DNA from 2 places in the Ensifer sp. Root954 genome. Region 2 is predicted to be linked to the other one. Evidence: predicted binding sites of a transcription regulator. Region 2 holds the regulator's gene; the other holds the start of a gene.
The links. The regulator LexA, encoded in region 2, represses DNA repair genes until DNA is damaged. The targets are predictions, from matches to a motif close to TGTTCNNNNTGTGTTCNG.

Region 1 (6,189 bases), on a different contig from region 2:
GCTGGAGATCTGGCGGATGAGGCCGTTGATCTGCACCACCTGCTCGGCGATCTTTTCGAGCGCGCCACCGGCCTTGCCGACGAGATCAACACCTTCGCGCACCTGGCCGGCCGAGGTGTTGATCAGTGTCTTGATCTCCTTGGCGGCATTGGCAGAGCGCTGGGCGAGTTCGCGCACTTCCTGGGCGACGACGGCAAAACCCTTGCCGGCCTCACCTGCACGCGCTGCTTCGACACCGGCGTTCAGCGCCAGAAGGTTAGTCTGGAAGGCGATTTCGTCGATGACGCCGATGATGCGGCTGACTTCGTGCGAGGACTGCTCGATGCCCTTCATCGCGGCAATCGCCTTCTGCACCACTTCGCCCGACTGTCCGGCATCGCTGCTGGCCACATCCACCGATTTGGCGGCGACCTTGGCGTTTTCGGCGCTGGCGTTGACTTGCGAGGTCAGCTCGTCAAGAGCCGCTGCTGTCTCTTCCAGGCTTGCAGCCTGCTGTTCGGTCCGGTGCGACAGGTCGTTGGCGGCGCTGCTGATTTCGCTGGTGCCGTTGCCGATGTTGACGACCGAATGGTTGACGGTGCGGATCGTCTCTTCGAGGCTTTCCATCGCCGCGTTGAAGTCACGCTTGAGTTGCGCGTATTCGCCCGGGAAATCGTCGGTGATGCGGAATGCGAGATCGCCGGACGACAGATGCGAGAGACCCTTGCCGAGGCGGGCGACGATGTCGCGCTGAAGCGCGCTCGATTCTGCACGCTCGGTTTCCGAGCGGCCGCGTTCGCGCTCGGCCTGTTCGCGCTCATGGCGGGCTTCGCCTTCGAGGCGCTTGGTGTCGGCAAGCTGATGGCGGAAGCCTTCGAGCGCCTTGGCGACTTCACCGGTTTCGTCGGAACGATCCTGGCCGGCGATCGCCTTGGTGTAGTCACCGTGGCTGAGGTCGTTCACGTCCTTGACGAGGCTTGCCAGCGGCTTCTGCACGAAACCACGAACCGCGAGATAGAGACCGAGCAACACAGCGCCGAGCACGACGAGGCCGCCGACAATCATCATGTAGGTCTGATCCTTGACCGGCGCATTGATCGCGGTACGCGGCACGTCGACGAGCACGACCCAGCTGGTGTTCACGCCCGAGAGAGTGAACGGATAGACGAGACGGTCGAAGGGCTCGTTGCCGTCATAGGAGAGGTTGGAGATGATGCCCGGCTTGCCGGAGGCGAGCGCGTTCTTGACGACCTCGTTGCCTTCTCCGTCATACTCCTTGAGCAGAAGGTCCGGGATCGGCGCGACCAGCCATTTGCCGGTCTGCGACAGCAGGTAGACGCGGCCGGTGTCGAAGGGCTTCAGCTTCGAGAGGCCATCGCCGAGCGAGGCGAGCGAAATGTCGACGCCGGTGACGCCGAGAAGCTTGCCGCCGGACATGACCGGGTAGGCGATCGAGCTCATCGCGGTCGGAACGTCGGTGTCCTGCGCGGTGTAGGGCTGGGTGATTGCACCCTTGCCGCTTTTTGCAGCGAGTTTGTACCACTCGGCCGCATAGTCAGCGCCGAAAGTGGAGTACTGGATTTCGTTGGTGCGGCTCTTCGACCAGTAGGGCGTGAAGATGCCCTTGTCGTTACCGCCCAGTTCCTTGTTGTTGACGAGGTCTTCCTGGCGACCATCGAAAGCCTTGGGTTCTTCCGCGAACCAGCTGCCGAAGGCGATCGGGTTCTGCTCGAGGTTTGCCCTGAGGATGTTGATCACCCCGGTGCGCTCCAGCGACTTTTCGGCGTGTGCGCGGCCGAGGATGCCCGCCATCGAGCGGGCAGCACTTGCAAGCTCGCCGATGTCGCCTGCAATGTCGGAGGCTATCGCGCGGGCTTCGCCGCCTGCCTGTTCGAGGACCAGCGTTTCGACGCGGTCCTGGGTCTGGGATATGAGAACGAAATTCGAGGCAAGCAGGACAAGTGCGATCGTGCCGCCTGTCACCGCGATCAGTTTGGTCGCCAGCGATTTGGCTTGGAACTTGAACATGAAATCCTCACGTGCTGGGAGGTTCGCAGGTTTTCACCTGCGGTGGACGCATTTCGCAATGGGGGTGAACTCCATCATGGAGCGTCAGATGCCGACCGGCATGTTGGAGGCGACCAGGCGCTTCGGCCGGTTTTCTCACGGTCCTGAATAGACTGGAGATTCTTAAGATAGGGCCAACACGGACGCTGTTTTACGCATCGCTTGCATAAAATTGCACGCAAAGTTTTATGTCCGCGACATCGGCTGTCCGGATTGCGCAAGCGGCCGTCGGGAGTGTGAAATCTATGCGGGCAAGGGCCTGGGAAAAATGAGACGGGCGACTTCGCCCGTCTCAAGTGCGTGCTTTCTGGCGCAGGATTTAGAGACGCGACGCCACGTCCGCAGCGAGCGGGATCGAGGGCTGGGCGCCGCTCTTCAGGCAGGCGAGAGAGCCGGCGACTGCTGCGCGGCGCAGAGCGTCGGGGAAGGCGATGCCGGCATCGAGGCTGGCTGCCAGATATCCGCAGAAGGTGTCGCCGGCGCCGACGGTATCGACCGGCTCGATCTTCAGGCCCTTGGCGCGCTGGATCTCGCCTTCATGCACGGCCACCACGCCTTCGGCGCCAAGCGTGACGATGACCGTCTGGCCGGTCTCGGCGTGCAGCGCCTTCATCGCCTCTTCGCGCTCAGTGCTTCCGATACCGCTCTTGCCGGCCAGCAGCTCGAATTCGGTTTCGTTGGCAATGACGATATCGGCCATGCGGCCGAGGCGGGCTGCCTCCGGTGTGAGCGGCGCGATGTTGATGACCGAACGCACGCCCTTCTGTTTGGCGGCGGTGAGCGCCTTCTCGACCGACGCGGCCGGAATTTCGAGCTGCAGCATCAAGGTGTCGCCGGGCTTCATGCCGTCGACGGCCTTCACCGCATCGGCATCATCGACCGTCGCATTGGCGCTGGCGACGACGACGATGACATTTTCGCCGTCACCGCCGACGAGGATATGGGCGGTGCCGGTCGGCTCGCTGACCGTCTTCGTCAGCGACAGGTCGGCGCCCGCACCCTTCAGCAGTTCGAGCGCGCCGTCGGCAAAGCTGTCCTTTCCTACCGCGCCTGCCATCTGCACCGTGGCGCCGGCACGTCGTGCGGCCAGCGCCTGGTTTGCGCCCTTGCCGCCGGCGGCGGTCGAGAAGCTGGTGCCGGCGACGGTTTCGCCGTGCTTCGGAAGGCGTGCGGTGGTGGCGATCAGATCCATGTTGATGGACCCAAAAACAGTAATCATGTGAAACTATCCTGTCGGCTTTGCGAATTGGGCCGGAGAGTGCCCGACAGCCTCAGTCCTCGTCAACCACCCGCAGGCGCAATTGCCCGACCCGATTGTCGACCGCGGCACGGGGTTCGTCGGCGTCCCGTGTGCCGCCTTCCGCTTGCAGCTCGAGGGCCTCGATCTTGGCGCCGCGGCGGGTGAGTTTGCTGGAGGAAACGAGGATGTCCTCGACATCCTTCTGGCTCATGGCGAAATGGCCCTGCAGCTTGCGCACGCGCTCGTCGAGACGGCCGAGATCCTCCATCAGCCGTGCGACTTCGCCCTGGATCAGGTGCGCCTGCTCGCGCATGCGCGCATCCTTGAGGATCGCCTGGATCACCTGGATCGACAGCAGCAGCAGGGAGGGCGAGACGATGACGATCCGCTGGCGGTGCGCCTTCTGCACGATCGCTTCGAAATGCTCGTGGATCTCCGCAAAGATCGATTCCGAGGGTACGAAGAGGAAGGCGGTGTCCTGCGTCTCGCCCGGGATCAGATACTTGCCGGCGATGTCCCGCACATGCGTTTCCATGTCGCGGCGAAAGAGTTGGGCGATCTGCTGGCGCCGCTCCGGGGTCGGAGCATCCCGCATCGCGTTCCAGGCTTCGAGCGGAAATTTTGCGTCGATGACCAGCGGCGGTTGGCCGTTCGGCATGCGGATGGTGCAGTCGGGCCGCACCCCATTCGACAGCGTCGCCTGGAATTCGAAGGCGCCCATCGGCAGCCCGTCGGCGATAATCGCTTCCATGCGCGACTGGCCGAAGGCGCCGCGCGTCTGCTTGTTCGATAGAATCGCCTGAAGCCCGGCCATGTCCTTGGCGAGCGACTGGATGTTGTTCTGGGCCGTATCGATGACCGCGAGGCGCTCCTGCAGCCGGCGCAGGTTCTCGTGCGTCGCCTTGGTCTGCTCGCTGATCGAGGCGCCGATGCGATGGGTCATGCCGTCGATGCGCTGGCTGAGTGTCTGGTTGAGCTCCGCCTGCCGGGCGCCGAACACCTCGGCCATGGCTGCGACCCGCCCCTGCATCTCCGTCTGTGCTGCCAGCAGCATTGCCATCTGTTCCTGCCGCTCGTCGTCGCGGGGATTGCGCCGGCGCGAGAGCGCCATCAGGCCGGCAACAGCCAGCACAAGGCCGGCGGCAATCGCCAGATGGCCCAGGGTGATCGGCAGGGTGCCGATGAAAAACAACGGCTGGGCGAAGGGAAGGGGCGCGGGTTCCATGCGCCAAACCTAACAGATTCTCTCGCGAAGTGTAGATCAAAACGAGAACATATGTGCGCGGCGGTTAACGCCCGACGAGGGACGCGCGGGCGCCGCAGGTGGCAAGGCAATTTCCTTGCGCGTCGATGGAAAGATCGGCTATGGGAGCATCATGACCATCAAGCCGCTTATCATCCTTCCCGATCCTGTGCTTCGCCAGGTTTCAACGCCGATCGAAACCGTCGACGCGGACGTCTGCCGTCTGGCCGATGACATGCTCGAAACCATGTACGATGCCCCCGGCATCGGCCTTGCCGCGATCCAGATCGGTGTCGCCAGGCGCATGCTGGTGCTCGACGTTTCGAAAGAGGGCGACGAGAAGACGCCGCTTGTCTTCATCAACCCCGAGATCGTCGCTTCGTCCGACACCTATTCGGTCTACGAGGAAGGCTGCCTGTCGATCCCGGACTACTACGCCGAGGTCGAGCGCCCCGCCGTCATCACCGTCAAGCACCTCGACCGCGATGGCAAGCAGCAGACGATCGAGGCCGAAGGCCTGCTCGCCACCTGCCTGCAGCACGAGATCGACCACCTGAACGGCGTGTTGTTCATCGACCATATCTCCAAGCTCAAGCGCGACATGGTGATCCGCAAGTTCACCAAGGCTGCCAAGACGCGCGGCGCAAAGGCGATCTGAGCCTTCGATCGCGGAAGATCACGCGAAATTTTGAAGGCGGGAACCCATTGAACATTCCAGGAAGAGCGTGAAACGGCTTTCCTGGAATTGTCCTGTTTTTAGAGAATGAGATCATTTCGCCGTTTCCCCGCATGAAGTGATCTGAAAGGACGGAGTTACCGCCTTGTCGCTTCGCATCATCTTCATGGGCACACCGGAATTTTCGGTGCCGACACTGGCGGCACTTGCCGAGGCCGGTCATCAGATCGTCGCCGTCTACACCCAGCCACCGCGGCCGGGTGGCCGCCGCGGGCTCGATCTGCAGAAATCGCCGGTGCACCAGGCGGCCGAACTTCTGGGCATTCCGGTGCTGACGCCAGTCAACTTCAAGGACGAGGCGGACCGCCAGACCTTCCGTGATTTCGACGCCGACGTCGCCGTAGTCGTCGCCTATGGCCTGCTTCTGCCCGAGGCCATCCTCACCGGCACCAAGCTCGGCTGCTACAACGGCCACGCCTCGCTGCTGCCGCGCTGGCGCGGTGCAGCCCCAATCCAGCGCGCGATCATGGCCGGCGATCATGAGACCGGCATGATGGTGATGAAGATGGAAAAGGGGCTCGATACCGGCCCGGTCGCCCTCACCAAGACGGTTCAGATCGGCGAGACGATGACCGGGGGCGAATTGCACGATCGCCTGATGCAGGTCGGCGCCAGTCTGATGCGGGAAGCGATGGCAAAACTCGAGGCCGACGATCTGCCGCTGACGGTCCAGGCCGAGGACGGCGTCGTCTACGCCCAGAAGATCAGCAAAACGGAAACCCGCATCGATTTCGCCCGTCCCGCCCGCGAGGTCCACGACCGTATCCGCGGCCTGTCGCCATTTCCGGGCGCCTGGTTCGAACTTGAGATCGCTGGCAAGCCGGAACGCATCAAGGTTCTGAACTCGGAGCCCGCTTCCGGCAAGGGCGAGGCCGGCACGGTGCTCGACGATAGCCTGGCGATTGCCTGCGCCGAGGGCGCCGT
Region 2 (10,673 bases):
TTCAGCAGCGAACTGGAGCGACTCTTCCAGGTCCTGGCGGGTGCCGACGATCGATCCACGCACGGTGATGCGCTTAAGAACAGTCTCAAAGACCGGCACCGAGATCATACCTGGGGGCAGGCCGACGAGCGCCATGGTGCCGCGCGAACGCAGGAAACCGAACGCCTGTTCCATCGCAGCGGGCGAGACTGCAGTCACAAGCGCTCCATGCACGCCGCCGGTGGCCTTGATCACCTGCTCGACCGCATCCTTGGCCTTGCCGTTGACTGTCAGGTCGGCGCCCAATTGCTTTGCAAGTGCCAGCTTGTCGTCGAAGATGTCCGCCGCGACGACATGCATGCCCATCGCCTTTGCGTACTGCACGGCCATGTGGCCAAGCCCCCCGATGCCGGAGATGGCAACCCATTCACCGGGACGGACTTCCGTTTCCTTCAACCCCTTGTAAACGGTGACCCCGGCACACAGAACCGGCGCGGCAGGGCCGAACTCCAGCCCATTGGGCAGGCTGCCGACGAAATCAGGATCCGCCAGGCCATATTCGGCGAACGTCCCGTTGACCGAGTATCCCGTGTTCGACTGGGCCGCACACAGCGTCTCCCAACCGGTGCGGCAATGCGGACAGTAGCCGCAGGCGCTGTGAAGCCAGGGAACGCCGACCCTGTCGCCCTCTTTCACTCTTTTGACACCGGCGCCGACCGCCGAGACATAGCCGACACCCTCGTGCCCGGGAATGAATGGTGGGCTGGGCTTCACCGGCCAGTCGCCATTTGCAGCATGGAGATCGGTATGGCAAACGCCCGTTGCTTCGTATTTCACCAGGATCTGTCCCGGCTGCGGCGTGGGCACTGCCACTTCCTCGATCGTCAGGGGCGCGCCGAATTGCCGAACGACGGCTGCCTTCATCGCCTGAGCCATTTGCCAATCCTCCTCCAATCGCCGGGCCACGGAGAGGTTTCTTATGGGAACAGTGGGCCGGCAGGGGCCTATCTCACATACGAAAATCGTGTAATTGGCTCGAGCATCATGGCGCTCACAGCCAGTGCCCGGACGTCATTTCCTGCTTGGCGTATACCGCCACACTTCAACGCGGTTCACGTATCGCCATCGTCAGGTTGCAGCGTAAACCCGCCGGCAGAGTTCGACAATGGGTGGAGTGCAGAAGCGGTTCAGAGACCGACTGCCTTCGGCGCCCGGCCGGATCGAACAACGCAGATCGTGCAACGGCGTTCGAGCGGGCGCGCTGGCGCGCGTATTGACAGGATCGGCGCCGGTCGTGTTGACTGAATGCTACGGGGCCGTAGCTCAGTTGGGAGAGCGCCGCAATCGCACTGCGGAGGTCGAGGGTTCGACTCCCTTCGGCTCCACCAAAACGATCAGAAGGTGCCCGGTTGCCGAGGTATCGGAACAGCGGCTGATTTGTCATCAGCAGATCGCCAGTTCGAGTCTCTCTGGGGACACCGCCATGCTAATCCACCGTCCGGCCTTCGCGAAACGCTGCCCGATCCCGTGGCCACCTGTTTTCAGAGGCTGAACGGATCCCGCGCCGAGCGCTTCTCGCTCGGTGCATTGAACGGGTCGGCTTTCTTCTCCTTGGACTTGCGGCCCTCGTCGGCGATGATCTCGTCGACCGCCCTCTGGCACTTCATCAACTCGTCGGCCGCCGGGCCGGTGCCGCGCAGGCTGAGATTTGCGATGACGCGATCTTCAAACGCGATGGCCAAGGCCCGCTTGCGCACGAAGCCCGTCAGGAACTCGGCGTCGGTGACGTTCACGAACAGAAACTTTCCGCTCGCATCACCGGCAGCGGTCGCCGAGGCGCTCCATGGATCGGTCTTGTCGAAGCGGAAGGTCAGGTCGTACTCTTTGCCGACCTCGAGCGACCTCCAGTCGTCGCTGGCGAAGCTCATATAGAGCGGCGACTCGGAGCCCTTGGGATAGAACCCAAGGCGCAAGGTGACCCCGCCGTCGAATACCGACGAGATGAAGCAGGAGCCCTCCATCGAGGTGTCGGAAGCAACAGTCCAGCCGTCGACATCCTTCCACTTGATGATTTCGGACTCCTCAGCCGCGGCCGATCCCGCGGCGATCAGACAGCTTACCAATCCGACCAGCAATCTACGCATGCAAAACCCCCGTTTGCCCGCATTTTGATAGGTCCCCGCATCGCTGTCGAGGGTGCCTAGCCGATCCCAGGCAATATTTTAGGAATATTCACCTCTCCGCGGCAAGCGGACTGCCCATCACATGGCGAAAGGATCTTTCGATGACTTGGTCTGGCCGCCGCCGGCAAAGGGATCGTTGTTCGGCGCATTGCCACCGGCGCCCGCAAAGGGATCGTTCGCCGCTCCCTGACCGCCATTCGGGATCAAGGCGCTCACCGCCTCCTGGCACTTGAACATCTCGCTTACCGCCTTCATCGAATCACGCAGGCTGAGGCTCGCGACGACGCGCCCCTCGAAGGCCAGCGCCAAGGTGTTCTTGCGAACGAATTCGGTAAAGAAGTCGGTGTTGGAAAAGTTGACGACAAGGGCCTTGGCGCCGGTCAGATCAACACCGAACGCAACGGCCGGCCACTGACGACCACGGTCGAGCTGCAAGGCAACATCGTATTCCCGCTGCGGCTCGATGGATTTCCATTCGGCATTGCCGATCGAAAGAAACGCCAGGTTCGTCGATCCCCGCGGATAAAAGCCGATACGAAGGATAGCGCCGGCGTCATAGCTCGTCGCCGCGTAACACGAGCCTCCCAGGGAAGGATCGGATCCCACCGTCCAGGCGTTGATCCGTTTCCAGATATTCGAACGCCCTTCTTCGGCAGACGCCGCTCCAGCCGTGAGCAACAGGCCGAGCACCACCAACGACAATCTATGCATGCAACCACCCCACTTTCCACGCAAAGTTATCTTTTTTTAGAGGCCTGTCGAGACGGTGAAGGCCCTTCCCCGCAGGGATTTTTGCGCGCCCCAGGCCCGATGCGAAAGCTGGCAGCTCCGATGCATTCTCCGCGCCGGTCCATGAAGAACGGCCGAGACGAGGTCGAGATGGAGCGGCTGGCGCAAATCAGCCACAGCCTGCGGGCAAAGAGCTGTTGAACATGGCAGAGTGATCGCCATGCTTGCTGGACTTCGGAACGAAAGCGCGGTTCACATCGTTTACCAACCCTTAGTCCCACCCCTTCATCAAGTGGACGATCACCGTGCTTGCCGCCCTGCTTCTCGCTTCGATAGTCGCATCGCCCAATATGCCTGACGTCAAGCTCAGTGCCGCGACGGTGGATGAACTCCAGACCGATTTCGAACGGGCCGTACCGTGCCATCAGATCGATGGACGCAATGTTTGGAAGGGCGCGCTCGCGTTCTACATCCAGTCCTTCGTTTATGACGGCGATACGCCCGTTGCGACCGATGCGGCCGACGCAGTGCTTCCGGAAGACAACAGCGCCGAGACGGTGAAGGAGTTCGAAGACGCCTGCTCGGCCTCGCAAGCGACTTAAGTCTCTCCGCGAAGAGAGCCGCGATTCGTTCGAATCACGCGCGCGACCGGCCTGCCCGGCGCTGTTTTGGGACGCAACCGTCGCCGAAAACCGCCCCGCTCCCGCAAAAGTGACCAATCGACCCCCACAGAAGCAGCCAATTGCCTGAATTCACGGAATTTTAGGCACTTGCGGAACACATATGGAACAGATAGTGTCTGTTCTTGATTTGTTTCACGCCTCTGGAGCGACGTGCCATGCTGACCCGCAAGCAACAGGAATTGCTTCTGTTCATCCACGAACGCATGAAGGAGTCGGGCGTACCGCCGTCTTTCGATGAAATGAAGGATGCGCTCGACCTGGCGTCGAAGTCCGGCATTCACCGTTTGATCACGGCGCTCGAAGAACGCGGGTTCATTCGCCGGTTGCCGAACCGGGCGCGCGCGCTCGAAGTCATCAAGCTTCCGGAAGCCTACGCCGCCGGCCAGCAACAGCCGCGCAGAGGCTTCTCGCCGAGCGTGATCGAGGGCAGCCTCGGAAAGCCGCCGGCCGCCGCTCCTGCCACGCCGAAGCCGGCGCCGGTCGCCGAAAGCACGTCTGTTTCCGTCCCGGTGATGGGCCGCATCGCTGCCGGCGTGCCGATCTCGGCGATCCAGAACAACACCCATGACATTACCGTTCCGCTCGACATGATCGGCAGCGGCGAGCATTACGCCCTCGAAGTAAAGGGCGATTCGATGATCGAGGCCGGCATCTTCGATGGCGACACGGTGATCATCCGCAACGGCAACTCGGCCAATCCCGGCGACATCATCGTGGCGCTCGTGGACGACGAGGAAGCGACGCTGAAGCGCTTCCGTCGCAAGGGCGCGTCGATTGCGCTCGAAGCGGCCAACCCCGCCTACGAGACGCGCATTTTCGGACCGGATCGCGTGAAAATCCAGGGCAAGCTCGTCGGGCTGATCCGCCGCTACCATTGAATTCCAGGCAGAACGCCGAATCAAAAGAGCCTCGCCACTGAAAGTGGCGAGGCTCTTTCCATTTAAGGCGACCTGAAATCCAGATCGCTTATTCGTGGATCGTGTATTCGCCGAGTTCGCAGAGATCCTGCGTGTCCTCGGTCGTATCGAGGGCCGAGCCTTCCTCGAATTCGAATCGCATGTCGTATTTGCAGACGTCCCGCCCGTCGGCAATGGTGATCTCCATGCTCTCGCCGGGGTTCAGGACCTGCCGACCGAAAACATCGTCTTCCCATTCATTGACGCCGACCGGCGACGTATAGAAATTCGTCAGTACCGCGCCGGTGTTGTTCTTCAGCTGGAAAACCAGGTCGTCCGCGCGCGCCTCCATAGCGGTCGCCGCAAAACACGCCAACGCCGTCAGGATCAGTCTCTTTTTCATTGATGCCATTGCCTCCGTTCTTAATGTTGACGGACGCTACCGATGCGGTTGATCTCAGCGGAGTCATCGTTCCCCCTCTACCGAATTCACCGAAGCGATAAGATCCGACGGAGGCATAGGAGACGTGGCTTGCGCGGACGTGTCGCGAATTTTACCGCGCTGCCCTAAGGCAGAACGCCAAACCAAATTTAACGAGGTGAGATTATTGGAGGCCTCGCCCGGAATTGAACCGGGGTACAAGGATTTGCAGTCCTCTGCGTCACCACTCCGCCACGAGGCCTCACAGCTCGGATAACCAAGCGTTGGCGCGGATTTAGAATGATTGCAGAAAAACCGCAAGAGGCATTTTCTGAAAAACGCGCCGTCGAATTGCAGGACGGATACTTTCCACAGAACGATCGACGATGTCCGCCGATCGTCTCCCAGCTGATCTCAGCACCAGGGCGTCGGGCGCCCTTCCCACGGCCGCACGAGCCCCTCGGAAACGAGTACACGTCCAAGAGATTGGTCACCGCGGGTGACCAGGCGCAGTTTCTCGCCGGCCTTGGCATCTGATCGCCCTCCCGCCGAGATCAGCCTGAAGTCGCCTGCATTCAGCAATTCGCGCAGGCGCTGCTTGGCGTAGAAGCCGCGCGAACGCTCCTTGTCGCAGCTTGCCTGGCGGATTCGCGGTGCATCGACATCGGCGACGCGGATCGTCTCGCCATGGAAGACGAAGGTCGCGCCATCGATCACGCAGTTGTCGTTGCGAATGCCGCAAAAATAGAACTGATCGGTACGGATGGATGCCGTCTTCACCTCTTCATTGGGCCGCACGAGAGGGGTTGGCGGCGTGACGCCGACATTCACCGACGGCACCGGGGCGGCCAGGACAACCTTCGTCGCCGGGTTGGGCTTCGGATTTGGTTTGTGCCTATCCGCCTGCTGCGCAACGCGCTCCTGCGCTTCAGGAACCGCGCGCTGAGGCTTCGGCTTCGTTTCCGATCGCGATGCAAGGGCCATGACATCCGAAACCACCGGCCAGTGCCGCAACTCGGCGCGATGGTCGTAGGCCATGACGCCGCCAAGGGTGAGCGCTGCGGCCAGATACCACGGCGCCATGCCGCCCTGTTTGCTGGTGCTTCGGCCCGAACTGCGGCGTCGACGTTTCGTAGTGGCTTTGGCCATCGGTCCCCATCCTGATTCGAGACCGCATTATGCGTTTGATGGGTTGCCGAAAAGTTTTCGAGGGCACCCCAACAGAGGGGAAGACCGCGAGGAACCGGTCATTCGCCTGCGCGGCCACGGCCCTTGTTGAGAGATTCGGAATTGGTACGGGACGGCCGCGAGGAACCGAAAACTGCCGACCGCCCTGCCTCGACAACAAGATCGTTAAATCGGCGTCCGGCTCAGGAGCCGTTCGAGGAGTTGGCCTTCCCGCGCCAGCGCGCCCACCAGACGGCCAGACGACGACGGCGGCGGCGAACCGAGGGAATGTCGTGGGAAAGCACGATCAGGCCCAACGGTATCATCCAGAAGCCCAGCACGGGCAGGAAACCGAGAAAACCGCAGAACACCAGCAGCGAACCCAGCAGGATGCGCAGCAGCGGAGAGTCGGGCAGCGCGATACGCCATTTGCCCAGCACGATCTGTCGTGTTTGCGGATCAATGCCGAAATGCGTCTGCTTCCTGTTTTTATTCATCATTCCCTATCCGGCGTGTTTTCCCACAATTGGGGACTTCTCCACAGCCTCGCAACGGAACTTGTCATTTTTTTTGAAAAAAGCGCTTGGCAAATCAGAAAAGCATGCGTATTAGCAGCCTCACTTCTGAAGCGCACAGCACAACAGCGGCGCGGATGATCCCTGGTAGCTCAGCGGTAGAGCATTCGACTGTTAATCGACAGGTCGCCGGTTCGAATCCGGCCCGGGGAGCCACTTTCTAAAAGAGCCATTTGCAGCGATGCGAATGGCTCTTTTTCATTTTGCACCTATGTTCTCCAGGTGATCAATCCCCAACCTCCCGATGGTTCTTCATGACAAAGGCCGCGGCGCCGCCCATCATCGTCTGGTTCCGCAAGGATCTCCGCCTGGCCGACAATCGCGCCCTCTCGGCTGCCGCCGGCGAGGCAGCCGTCATTCCCCTCTATATTCGCGAACCCGCCGACAGCGGCAACGGTCCGCTCGGGGCGGCGCAGGCGTGGTGGCTGCACCATTCGCTCGAGGCCTTGGGCGCAAGTCTCGCGCGGCACGCTTCTCGCCTCGTTCTTCGATCAGCCGCGCCGCTTGACGTGATTGTCGAGATTGCGCACGCAAGCGGTGCGGAGCGCATCTACTGGAACCGGCGCTACGACCCGAACGGCATCGCCACGGATACCGCGCTCAAGAAGGCGCTGGCCGAGCGGGGAATCATCGCGGAGAGCTTTGCAGGACAATTGCTGCATGAGCCCATGCGGCTGCTGACGACGACGGGCGGCCCCTACCGCGTGTTCACGCCGTTCTGGCGCGCGCTCGAACTGAAAAACGAGCTGGCACCGCCGATCGACCGGCCGCGCCATATCGCAGCCCCGGGAGCATGGCCGCGATCGGAACGCCTTGACGACTGGTCGCTGCTGCCGACGAAACCGGACTGGGCGGCGACATTCAGCGAGGTCTGGACGCCGGGCGAAGACGGTGCGGCCACCCGTCTCGAAGAATTCGTCGATGAGAAGCTCGACGCCTACAAACGCTGCCGCGACATTCCCGACGCGGATGGCACATCCCTGCTCTCGCCTCATCTCGCCTTTGGCGAAATTTCGCCGGCGCAGGCCTGGCATGCGGCAGCTGGGCCCCAGGCCGATAGCGGCGAAGGGGCGGCCACCTTCCGCAAGGAACTCGCCTGGCGCGAATTCTCCTATCATCTGCTGTTTCATTATCCTGAGCTTGGCCGCCGCAACCTCGACCGTCGATTCGACCGCTTCCATTGGCTGAACGACGAGGACGATTTTACTCGATGGACCAGCGGGCTCACCGGATATCCGATCGTCGATGCCGGCATGCGCCAGCTATGGCGCCACGGCTACATGCACAATCGCGTTCGCATGATTGTCGCCTCCTTTCTCATCAAGGACCTGCTCGTCGACTGGCGCAAGGGAGAAGCCTGGTTCCGTGACACGCTGGTCGACGCGGATCCGGCCAACAATGCCGCAAGCTGGCAATGGGTCGCCGGATCGGGCGCGGACGCCGCACCGTTCTTCCGCATCTTCAACCCGCTCCTGCAAGGGGAGAAATTCGATCCCGACGGTCTCTATGTGAAACGCTTCGTGCCGGAGCTGGAGCGCCTCCACCCGCGCTATGTCCATCGCCCCTTTGCAGCGCCCGCCACGACCCTTGCCGAAGCCGGCATCGAACTCGGCACGACCTACCCGAAACCGATCGTCGACCATGCCCTTGCCCGCGATCGGGCACTGGCAGCCTTCCGGCAGATCACAAGCGCACCGGGAGTTTCTGAAGAGACGTAGAGCCTCCGGTAGAATTCCTCAGTTGGCGTCCCGCCCGATTGCGGCTAGGCTCACGTTACGGATGCAACAGCTGAGGGGGTGGTGTATGCGTAACCTGGAAGCCGATTTTGCTGCATTTGCCGGTGCGGTGGAGCTATCTTCCGAAAATCTGGCGACGGCCGTGCGGGAATTTCCGCTCAAGGCGCGCATGGTGCTTGGCGCCCTGGTGCACCTTCAGGTGGGAACGTTGATGCTCGCCACGCCAGACGGCCGCAGGCTGGTGATCAAAGGCGCCAGGGCCGGCCCCAGCGCCATCCTCAACCTCAACAACTGGAACCTGCCGCAGCGTGCTATCTCGGGCGGCACCATCGGGGCTGCGGAAAGCTACATCGACGGCGACTGGGACAGTCCCGATGTCGGCGCCTTTCTCGAACTGTTCCTCGTCAATGCCGAAATCGGCAGGAATTTTCCGAACCGTGCGCGCGGGCTCCTGCGCCTTTTCGACAAGTTCCTGCACTGGCGCAATGCCAACACCCACTCCGGCGCGCGCCGCAACATCTCGGCCCATTACGACCTCGGCAACGCCTTCTACAGCGAATGGCTGGATCCGAGCATGACCTATTCGTCTGCGCTTTATGCAACGGGCGCCAATGATCTTCGCTCAGCGCAGAAAGCCAAATACCGCGCGCTCGCGGAAGCGACGAACCTGCGCACCGGCGATCATGTGCTTGAGATCGGCTGCGGCTGGGGCGGCTTTGCCGAATTTGCGGCAGCGGAAATCGGCTGCAAGGTCACGGGGCTGACGATCAGCCGCGAGCAACTGGCCTTCGCACGCGAACGCATGCAGCGTGCGGGCCTTGCCGACCGGGTCGAATTGAAGTTCCAGGACTATCGTGAAGAAAAGGGTACCTATGACCGCATCGTCTCGATCGAGATGTTCGAGGCCGTCGGCGAAAAATTCTGGGCAACCTATTTCTCGCAGCTGAAGCGGTGCCTGAAACCCGGGGGCAAGGCCGGACTGCAGATCATCACGATCAAGCCCGAATCCTACGAGGAGTATCGTTCCAATCCGGATTTCATCCAGAAATACGTCTTCCCGGGCGGCATGCTGCCAACGCGCGAGCATCTGGTCGAGCTTGGCCGCAATGTCGGCCTGCGGATGATCAACGACTTCGGCTTTGGCGTCGACTATGCCCGCACACTCGGCGAATGGCGGGAGCGGTTCTGGGCGGTCTGGAACAGGATCGAGCCGCTCGGCTTCGACCTGCGCTTCAAGCGGCTGTGGGAGTTCTACTTCTACTACTGCGAGGCCGGGTTCCGTGCCCGCAACATCGACGTCCGGCAGATCGTCTTCGAGTGAAGCGCACGGCGCGTCTTTACCGCGTCACCCGTAGCGCTTAAGAGGCGGTCGATCCAAGTTTCTGTTCAAAGGTACAGCATGCGTCTTGCATGGTTTTTCCTCGCGCTCGCCATCGCGACCGAAGTGGTGGGCCTGACGGTGATGAAGGCCGCTTCCGAAAGCGGCTCCTATCTCGGCCACATCGTCATGTATGTCTCGATCGCACTCTCCTACGTCTTCCTGGCAAAGGCGGTGAAGACGATATCGGTCGGCGTCGCCTATGCGATCTGGGAAGGTTCGGGCGTCGCCATCATCACCCTGGTTTCGGTTTTCGTCTTCGGCCATGTGCTGACCGGACGCGAAATGCTCGGGCTTTCGATGGCGATCGTCGGCATCCTGCTCGTCAATGCCGGCGAGTATCATGACGAGGACGAGGCAGCGCGTGAAGGAGCCGCCGATGAGCGCGCCTAGCATCTACTTCGTTCTCGCGGTCGTGGCCGGCATCCTCGATATTGCGGCCAACCTCGCCTCGACGAAATCGGAAGGGTTCGCCCGCCGCGGCTGGGGCATCCTTTCGATTCTGCTGGTGCTCGCCGCCTTTGCCTTCCTGGCGGAAGCCATCAAGGGCATGGAGCTCGCCATCGCCTATGCCGTACTTGGCGCAACCGGGATCTTCGGGACAGCCATCTGCGGCCGCTTGCTGTTCGGTCAGAAGCTGAAGCCGATCGGCTGGGTCGGACTGGCGCTCATCTTCGGCGCGGTGCTGGTGCTTCACACCGCCTGACGCGGGCGCCCGCCGGGTCCGGCACGCTTCTGTCCTTCCATGGCCTCCGCCTTACCGCGGGTCAGCCAGTTCAGCAGGCGGAAATAGAGGCTGTAGGGCAGCAGGTCCATGAGCTTCACCGCGTAGGCAAACCGGCGTGGGAAGGCAATTTCGAACCTTCGCGACTTCAGGCCGGCAACGATGCGCCTTGCCGCCTCTTCACTGTTCACCGGCGCCGGTC

Region 1: a site for LexA is predicted at 4,544-4,561, ahead of ASE71_RS32035 (DNA recombination protein RmuC). Genes of this name have one in related genera too.

Annotation. Positions count from the first base shown of each region.
Region 1 covers NZ_LMJM01000052.1:311,126-317,314, reverse strand. Annotated here, with positions in the region: gene ASE71_RS32045 (methyl-accepting chemotaxis protein) at 1-2,007, opposite strand, end outside; gene ASE71_RS32040 (ribokinase) at 2,366-3,265, opposite strand; gene ASE71_RS32035 (DNA recombination protein RmuC) at 3,318-4,511, opposite strand; gene def (peptide deformylase) at 4,663-5,187, shown strand; gene fmt (methionyl-tRNA formyltransferase) at 5,351-6,189, shown strand, end outside.
Region 2 covers NZ_LMJM01000014.1:53,380-64,052, forward strand. Annotated here, with positions in the region: gene adhP (alcohol dehydrogenase AdhP) at 1-915, opposite strand, end outside; tRNA gene ASE71_RS07545 (tRNA-Ala) at 1,292-1,367, shown strand; gene ASE71_RS07550 (hypothetical protein) at 1,521-2,123, opposite strand; gene ASE71_RS07555 (hypothetical protein) at 2,241-2,873, opposite strand; gene ASE71_RS07560 (hypothetical protein) at 3,197-3,493, shown strand; gene lexA (transcriptional repressor LexA) at 3,730-4,452, shown strand; gene ASE71_RS07570 (hypothetical protein) at 4,541-4,882, opposite strand; tRNA gene ASE71_RS07575 (tRNA-Cys) at 5,080-5,153, opposite strand; gene ASE71_RS07580 (thermonuclease family protein) at 5,306-6,040, opposite strand; gene ASE71_RS07585 (hypothetical protein) at 6,262-6,555, opposite strand; tRNA gene ASE71_RS07590 (tRNA-Asn) at 6,715-6,789, shown strand; gene ASE71_RS07595 (cryptochrome/photolyase family protein) at 6,888-8,351, shown strand; gene ASE71_RS07600 (SAM-dependent methyltransferase) at 8,437-9,690, shown strand; gene ASE71_RS07605 (SMR family transporter) at 9,769-10,140, shown strand; gene ASE71_RS07610 (SMR family transporter) at 10,127-10,453, shown strand; gene ASE71_RS07615 (SDR family NAD(P)-dependent oxidoreductase) at 10,441-10,673, opposite strand, start outside.